DNA from 2 places in the Nocardioides ginkgobilobae genome. Region 1 is predicted to be linked to the other one. Evidence: predicted binding sites of a transcription regulator. Region 1 holds the regulator's gene; the other holds the start of a gene.
What was found. Region 1 encodes LexA, which represses DNA repair genes until DNA is damaged. Its sites were predicted from a motif close to TCGAACANNTGTTCGA; they were not measured.
Positions count from the first base shown of each region.

Region 2: ACYVID_RS09275 (HNH endonuclease signature motif containing protein) is a predicted target of LexA. The motif match lies at 2,225-2,240, and genes of this name have one in related genera.

Region 1 is NZ_BAAGUS010000013.1:108,443-112,725, reverse strand. It holds gene ACYVID_RS13260 (hypothetical protein) at 1-75, shown strand, start outside; gene ACYVID_RS13255 (LysM peptidoglycan-binding domain-containing protein) at 283-657, opposite strand; gene ACYVID_RS13250 (SDR family oxidoreductase) at 891-1,676, opposite strand; gene lexA (transcriptional repressor LexA) at 1,876-2,646, shown strand; gene ACYVID_RS13240 (alkaline phosphatase D family protein) at 2,839-4,283, shown strand, end outside.
Region 2 is NZ_BAAGUS010000007.1:168,823-173,105, reverse strand. It holds gene pth (aminoacyl-tRNA hydrolase) at 1-336, shown strand, start outside; gene ACYVID_RS09275 (HNH endonuclease signature motif containing protein) at 652-2,211, opposite strand; gene ACYVID_RS09270 (3'(2'),5'-bisphosphate nucleotidase CysQ) at 2,648-3,442, shown strand; gene ACYVID_RS09265 (HAD family hydrolase) at 3,459-4,070, shown strand; gene ACYVID_RS09260 (lytic murein transglycosylase) at 4,122-4,283, shown strand, end outside.

The DNA of each region.
Region 1 (4,283 bases):
CCGCAGGCACTGGGCGAGCCGGTCGACCCCGATCGAGCGCCGAAGCCGAAGGGCGGCAAGCGCGCCGCGCGCTAGCGACGAGCACCGGGCACGGGACCCTGGCATGCGGCCTGGCGGAGACCACCGAGGGGCGGGCCCGGGTGGGCCCGCCCCTCGTCTTCCCCGTGGTTTCGCCGGCCGGGGTCGAGGCGACCGGCGAAGTCTGTGTCGTGCTGTGGGTCTCGTGGCTCGCTGCGCTCGCACCTCGACCAGCGGTGGTGCTGCGCCCGCGGTCCCGCGGGCTCAGTCGGCCGCGGGCACCAGCAGTCGCTGGCCGGCGACGAGCATCCCGCCGTCGAGGTTGTTGAGCTCCTGGATCGTGCTGATCATGGCGCGCACGTCGCCGTCGTCGGTGCGGGCCGCGGCGATGTCCCACAGGGTCACGCCGCTGCCCACGACGATGACGTCGGTCGGGACCGGCTCGCCCTTCTCCGCGGTCGCTACCGAGACACCGGCGAACGCCACCGCGACGGCCACCGCCACCAGCAGACCGACCAGGAAGACCACGAGCCGGCCGCGACGGGTCAGCCGCAGCTCACCGCGACGGCCGTCGGCGTACGTCGCGGGGCGGGAGGTGCGGGTCGGGGCTGCTGCTGCGGGAAGGACCATGGTGCTCATCGGGATCTCCTGGGGAAGGCGGAGTGGGCTGCGCACCGATGTCTACTGACGGCCACCGACAGTCCCGGTGTGGCGCCGGTCAGGGAGGACCGGCGACGACTCCGGAGCTGCGGCTCGACCACCAGTTCGATCGAACACGTGTACGAGACTAGATCAGGTGTTCGAACGAGATCAAGGGGTTGGGCGAACAGATGTTCGACCTCATCCCTGCGGGCGAGCCCGCCCCACCCGGGTCAGCGCGTGCGCAACGACCGGCGCCCCTGCGCGGCGAAGAGCGCCGTGCCGCGGGCCGCGAGGCCCGGCGCGAGGGAGACGGAGCGCATGAGCGCACCACGCCACACGGGCACCGTGCGCACGACCCGGTCGGACCCGACCATCCCCACGGCGACCTCGGCGATCTCCTCGACCGTGAGGATGCGTCCGCCGGAGTGGACCAGGGCGGCACCCAGACCCTCGGGGTCCTGGGCGTCGAGCATCGCGGTCCGCACGCCGTCGGGGCAGACCGCGTGCACGCGCACCGAGCGCGGCGTCTCGGCAGCCACGGACATGCTGGCCGAGACCGCGGCCGCCTTCGTGGCGGCGTACACGCTGTAGCCCGGCACGGGGCCCAGTCCGGACAGCGAGGCAATGTTGACGATGTCGCCCCCGGCGGGGCCGAAGCCGTCGAGAGCCGCGCGCATCCCCCAGAGCACCCCGAGGACGTTGACCTCGACCACCCGGCGCACCTGCTCCTCGGACAGCTCCGAGAGCCGGCCGTCGTCACCGACGCCCGCGTTGTTGAACCACGCCGCGAGCCGGCCGTGACCGGCGGCCACCTCGGCCGCGTGCCGGTGGGCAGCGGGGTCCCGGACGTCGTGCGCGAGCCCCGCGACCGCACCGATCTCGTCCGCGGTGGTCGCGGCTCCCGCGCCGTCGACATCGGTCACCACCACCGACCACCCCTCGCGCACCAGGCGCTCGGCGATGCCCCGCCCGATCCCGCGGGCCCCTCCGGTCACGACGGCGCTGCGCTCGTTCACCCCCGCAGTCTCCCGTACGTCGGCGCGCGCGACGCCGCTCGTCCCAGCCCCCGGTCGCACGCCCCTCCGGCGACCGGCGCGACACGCCGGTTCGAACACATGTTTGATCGTTGTCGGTCCCGGGGCCTAGCGTGACCCCACTGGGTCCGACCCCTCGGACCCACCTGCGCCCGCACCCGCGCCACCCCCTGGAGGACCCATGGCCACCAGCCACGACGACCCGGCCACCGGCAGCACCGACACCCCGGGCACGCCCGGCACCCCGGGCGCGGTCACCACGCTGCCCGACGGGCCGCCCGACGCCAGCGGTCTGACCGCCCGGCAGACCAAGGTGCTGGAGACCATCCGCGACGCCGTCGCGCTGCGGGGCTACCCGCCCAGCATGCGCGAGATCGGCCAGGCCGTCGGCCTCACCAGCACCTCCTCGGTGGCCCACCAGCTCAAGGTGCTCGAGGAGAAGGGGTTCATCAAGCGCGACGGCAGCCGCCCCCGCGCGCTTGAGGTGTTCCTGCCCGAGTCGATGGCCGCCCGCCGATCGATCTCCTCGGCCGACGACACCGGCATCGACGAGACCGGGGTCGGCGACTCGCTGCCCGCCGCCTCCTACGTCCCGGTCCTGGGCCGGATCGCCGCGGGCGCGCCGATCCTCGCCGAGGAGCAGGTCGAGGACGTCTTCCCGCTGCCCAAGCAGCTCGTCGGCGACGGCCAGCTCTTCCTGCTGGAGGTGCGAGGCGAGTCGATGATCGACGCCGCGATCTGCGACGGGGACTACGTCGTGATCCGCCAGGCGCAGACCGCCGACAGCGGCCAGATGGTGGCGGCCATGATCGACGGCGAGGCCACGGTCAAGACGCTCTCGCGCAAGAACGGCCAGGTCTGGCTGCTCCCCCACAACGACGCCTTCGACCCGATCGACGGCACGCACGCCACGATCCTCGGCATCGTCACGGCGGTGCTGCGCAAGGTCTGAGGGTCTCGACGCCCGCTCGCCGGCGCGTGTCCGAGGGGTGAACGGACGGTGCTCACATCACGGAACCCATGACGTAGCCAGCCGGGTGTCGTTGGATGAGGCGTGATCTCGATCCAGCACTCCCCCGGGCAACCCGAGCACGCGTCGAGCGAGCCGGCACGACAGGGTCAGGCCCTCCCCCGACGTACGGTCTTGGCCACCGGAGCCGTCGCCGCCACCGCGGTGACCGCTGCGGGTGCCGCGCTCGCGAGCAGCCCGGCCCGCGCGGCCGACGGCACCGCGGACCGGGCCGGCGACACGTTCACGCTGGGGAAGCGTGAGCACCGGGTCTTCCAGCACGGCGTCGCCTCCGGCGACCCGCTCCCCGAGGCCGTCCTGCTCTGGACCCGCGTCACGCCCACTCCCGAGGCGACGCCGGGCTCGGGCAGGGGCGGGCCGGTCACCGTGCGGTGGGAGGTCGCCCGCGACGCACGGTTCCGGAAGGTCGTGAGCAGCGGACGCTTCCGCACCAGCGCCGCCCGCGACCACACGGTCAAGCTGGACGCGAAGGGCCTGCGGCCGGAGACCGAGTACTTCTACCGGTTCAGCGCGCTGGGCCAGCGCAGCCCCATCGGTCGGCTGCGCACCGCTCCGGGCGAGCGGGCCACCCCCGACAACCTGCGTCTCGGCGTGGTCTCCTGCGCCAACCTCGAGGCCGGCTTCTTCAGCGCCTACCGCGGTCTCGCCGAGCGCGACGACCTGCACGCGGTGCTGCACCTGGGCGACTACCTCTACGAGTACCCCACCGGCGACTACGGGCTGGGCCCGGACAACGTCGTCGTGCGTCCCCACGACCCGCCCACCGAGATGGTCAGCCTCGAGGACTACCGCCGCCGGCACGCCAACTACAAGAGCGACCCCGACCTGCAGGCGCTGCACGCCCGCTACTCCTGGATCGTGACCTGGGACGACCACGAGGTCACCAACGACCAGTGGAAGGCCGGCGCGGAGAACCACCAGCCGGGCCCTGCCTCCGAAGGAGGAGAGGGCGACTACAAGGTGCGGCGCGCCCGCGCCCACCGCGCGTACGACGAGTGGATGCCGGTCCGGATGGACGGCACCGCGCGGCTCGACGACGGCGCCCGGCTCTACCGGCGCCTGCGCTTCGGCGACCTGGCCGAGATCTCGATGCTCGACCTGCGCACCTACCGCGACGAGCAGGTCGCGACCGCCCTCCCGACCCCCGTGCCTGCCCTCGAGGCCGAGGTGAGCGACCCCGAGCGCACCATCACCGGTACGCGGCAGATGGAGTGGCTCAAGGACGCCCTGAGCCGCGGCAACCGCACCGCGCAGTGGAAGGTCATCGGCAACCCGGTGATGATCGCGCCGGTCACCTTCGCCGACCTGCCCAACCAGCTGCTCGACCCGATCAGCGACGTGACCGGTCTGCTCCCGAAGGACGGGCTGCCCTACAACGTCGACCAGTGGGACGGCTACACCGCCGACCGGCGCGAGGTGCTGGGCCACATCCGCGACAAGCAGGTCAAGGACGTGCTGTTCGTGACCGGTGACATCCACTCGGGGTGGGCGTGCGAGCTGCCGCTGGACACCTCCACGGTGCCGGTGGTCGGCGACTCCTACGGGGTGGAGTTCGTCTG
Region 2 (4,283 bases), on a different contig from region 1:
GCGACCTTCTACAAGGTCGCCCCCGCCCAGGTCGTGGCGATCCACGACGAGCTCGACATCGCCTTCGACACGATGCGGGTCAAGCTCGGCGGCGGCGACAACGGCCACAACGGGCTGAAGTCCATGCGCTCCTCCCTCGGCACCGGCGACTTCCACCGGGTGCGGGTCGGCATCGGCCGTCCCCCGGGTCGCCAGGAGGTCGCCGACTTCGTGCTGTCGGACTACTCCTCGGCCGAGCGCAAGGTGCTGCCCTTCGTGGTCGACACCGCCGCCGACGCGGTCGAGTCGCTCGTCTCCGACGGGCTCGAGAAGACCCAGCAGCGGTTCAACAGCTGAGCGTCGCTGCCGGCCGTCCCGCCGGGCCGACGAGTGCGCGGGCCGTTGTCGCCACCTGCTGGCACCGGTGTGCGGTCGGCGGCTGTGCACAGCCGGATGCGCCCGAGCCCGCCCAGCCGCGCGCACGCCTGCCCGGCCGGTCGCCTCGCTGTCATCCGAGGAGAGCGACGTAGCTGGAGGTCGTGTCCGGCACCTGGTGCCGGAGGGGACCTCCACCCTGGGGGGTCTGATCGCCAGGCCGTCGAGGGCGAGGGGGTGGGCGTGCTGGTAGCCCGGCCGCCGGGTGGTGGTCGGGCTGCGAGCGGTGTCGGGTGGTCAGACGGTGAGTGGTGTGGTGCCGTCGGGGTGGACGAGGAACTGGTTGCCGTGGGGGCTGGTCCAGAGCCAGTGGCCTGGTGAGAGTCCGCGGACGGCCCAGGGTCTGCCTGCTGGTGAGGGGTGGGTCTTGGCGCGGTGGTCGTGGCGGCACAGTGGCGCCAGGTTCTCGGTGCTGGTCTGGCCGGGTGGTCCGCCTCGGTCGGGTGGGACGTACTCGACGGTGTGGTCGAGGTCGGCGGACTCGGCGGGTCTGCGGCAGTGGGGGAACGAGCACGTGGTCCTGGTGAGTTTCACGCGGGCCGCGATGCGGTCGGGGACCTCGTAGGAGTCGACGGCGACGGTGTCGTGTAGGTCGATGACGGGCTTGACGATGACCTGGGTGCCGGGGGTGCCGCACCACTCGCGGATGGTGTCGGCGGTGAGGAGCTGGCGGTGGTTGTCGAGGCGGGCGAGGTTGAGGCCGAGCTTGCCGGTGACGGGGTCGACCTGGGGTGCGCCGGTCAGGGCGGCGTCGGAGAGGTGGACCGTGAGCACGACGATCCGGCGAGCGGACGTGCGGGCGTTGCTGCCGGGGCCGGTGGGCGTGTCGGTCGCGCGGTCTCGACGACGCTCGCTGGCGCTCGCTGCTCGACCATCCTGCGTCTCGCGACCGTCCTGCGCGGCTCGACCGTCCTGTGTCGCTCGGCCGTCCTGCGCGGCTCGCTGGTCCTGCGTCGCTCGATCATCCTCGCCGGCGGCCGCATCAGGTGCGGGAAGGAGGTCTTGGCCACGGGCGATGTAGCCCAGCGCCTTCGCGCGGCGCACGGCCAGGTCGTCGGTGGAACCGTCGGCCAGCAGCTGGTGGGCGATCTGCCGAATGGCTGTTTCGAGGTCCTCGGCGTCGGCGCGGTCGAGGAGCCCGTCGGCGGACACGGCGGAGGCCGCACCGACCGAGGTGGCGAGGGATGCGAGGTCGAGGTCGAAGTAGAGGTTGGCGCGGGTGTCGCACTCGGCGACCTCGGTGGATTCGGGGTCGAACCGGGCGGAGGCCTCGAGGACGAGTCGGTCGACGACGACGGGTCCGGCGGTGTGGATGACGTGGGCGACCTGGGCGTCGACGAACGCCACGGCCGCTTCGGAGAGGGCCTTGGTGGTCTGGGCGAGGCGGCGGACCCGCCACGCGGTGACCTGTCCGGCGACGAGCCGGGCCCAGACCTTGGGGAGGCGGTGCTTGGCCTCGATGGCGTCACCCACGAGCAGGCGCCCGGACTCGCGCGTGCGCCCGAGGGCGGTAGACAACTCGGTGACGGCGAAGTCGGAGACCTCGGGAGCGCCGGCGCCGGCCAGATCGAGCATGGTGTCGGCACCGGGCATCCCGAACCGGGCCGTCCACGCAGCCTCGGCGGCGTCGTACACCTCCTCGTCGGGGTGGGAGTAGGTGCCGTAAAAGTCCGGCATCAGGACACCGGTGGTGTGCGCATCTGCCCACTGCGCGACCCCGATCAGCAGCTCGCGGGCTGCGTCGTCCTCACGCGCCTTGGCGGCGCGGATCGCCTCGAGGAGGGAGCTGGTGGGCATGGTGAAAGTGTAGTCGAACACACGTTCGACAGACAGCGTTTCCGCAGTTCAGACCCACTTTTCTGAGACACTTAGGTGCGTCGCTCGAAGCCCGACCCAAGCGAGCACCCCAGCGGCGGGCGACCATCGAGTCGAGCGCAACCAAGAAGCTGAAGTGGCACCCAGGGCGACCACGCCTTCACTGAATTCGGGACCTGCTGCGGCGCGAACCCGCCACGACCCGCAGGCGGTGACCCAGGGAGCAACCAGGGGTACAGCGGGGCGCGTCGGCGTACGGGGTCTCGACGACGGCTCGCCTAGCGGCGCGCCTGCTCGACCACCGCAGAACGGCGCTGGCGCTCGCCTGCTCGACCAACCAGCGCGGCTCGGTCTCGCCGACATTCCCCCGCGCGACCACCAGGTCGGCGTCGGCCCGGTGACCGATAGCCTGCGGGGCGTGACCTCCTCTGGTTTTGAGCCCGGAACGCCCCCCGCCGACGCCGACGACCACGTCCTCGCCACCTGGCTGGCCGAGACGGCCGGCCGCCGCCTCCTCGAGGTGCGGGCCGAGGGCCTGGAGGGCAAGGAGCTCAAGGACGCCGGCGACGCCGCCGCGCACGCGCTGCTGATGCGCCTGGTCGCCGAGCACCGTCCCGAGGACGCCGTGCTGTCGGAGGAGGGCAAGGACGACAAGGCCCGGCTCTCCGCCGAGCGCGTGTGGATCATCGACCCGCTCGACGGCACCCGCGAGTTCTCCGAGCCCCCGCGCGACGACTGGGCCGTGCACGTGGCGCTCTGGCAGTCGACGGAGGAGGGCGGCACGCTGGTGGCCGGCGCCGTGGCGCAGCCCGTGCTGGGCGAGACGTTCAACACCGGGAACCCGCCGATCGTGCCGCCGAGCACCTCGGAGCGGCCGCGCATCGCGGTCTCCCGCAGTCGCCCGCCGGCCTTCGTGCAGGCGCTGGCCGAGGAGATGGGTGCCGAGCTGGTGCCCATGGGCTCGGCCGGGGTCAAGATGATGTCGGTCGTGCGCGACGTGGCCGACGCCTACGTCCACGCCGGCGGTCAGTACGAGTGGGACTCCGCCGCCCCGGTCGCGGTGGCCCGCGCGGCCGGCCTGTTCACCAGCCGGGTCAACGGCGACGAGCTGGTCTACAACCAGGACGACGTCTACCTGCCCGACCTCATCGTGTGCCGCCCGGAGCTCTCCGAGCAGATCCTCGCCTTCATCGCCGAGCACGGCACCGACTGAGCCGGGCCAACCCACCGTGCCGGTCCGCCACGTCCTGCTCGACGCCGACGGGGTGCTGCAACGCAGTGCCCCCGACCCGATCGGCCTGCTGGTCGAGTGGGCCGGCGACCGGGCCGAGGAGCTCGGCCGCGCCCTGTGGACCGCCGAGCGCGGGCCGCTGAGGGGCGAGGGCGACTTCCTGCACGTCGTGGAGGCCGTCGTGCCGTCGTACGCCGAGGTCGACCCGCTCGAGGTCTACCGCCGGCTGTGGCACGACATCACCCCGTCCCCGGAGAGCCTTGCCCTGGTCCGGCGCCTCCGCGCGGCCGGTCTCGGCGTCCACCTGGGCACCAACCAGCACCGGCAGCGTGGCGAGCACATGGCGACCGTGCTGGGCTACGACGCGCTGTTCGACGTCTCCTGCTACTCCTGGGAGATGGGCACCAAGAAGCCCGAGCCGGCCTACTTCGAAATCGCCGTCGAGCGGATCGGAGCCCCGGCGGCGGAGGTGCTCTTCGTCGACGACATGGAGACCAACGTCGAGGCCGCTCGAGCCGTGGGCCTGCGTGCCGAGCACTGGCACCTCGACCTCGGCCACGACGTCCTCGAGCGGCTGCTCGCCGCGCACGGCGTGCAGCCGGCCGCCTGACCGCCCCTGCCGGTTCGCGCCTGGTCGGTGACCTGCCGCACAATCGCGGGCGTGATCTCCGGCCCGCGCTCCATCGCGCTCTTCGCGACGCTGCTGGTCGTGGTGACCGCGGCGTCGTTCGGGCTGTCGAGGCTCTACGCCACCCCGCGGGCGCTGGACCTGACCCCGCCGGCGGCCTACCTCGCCGCGCCCGTCCCGGTCACCGCTGACGCC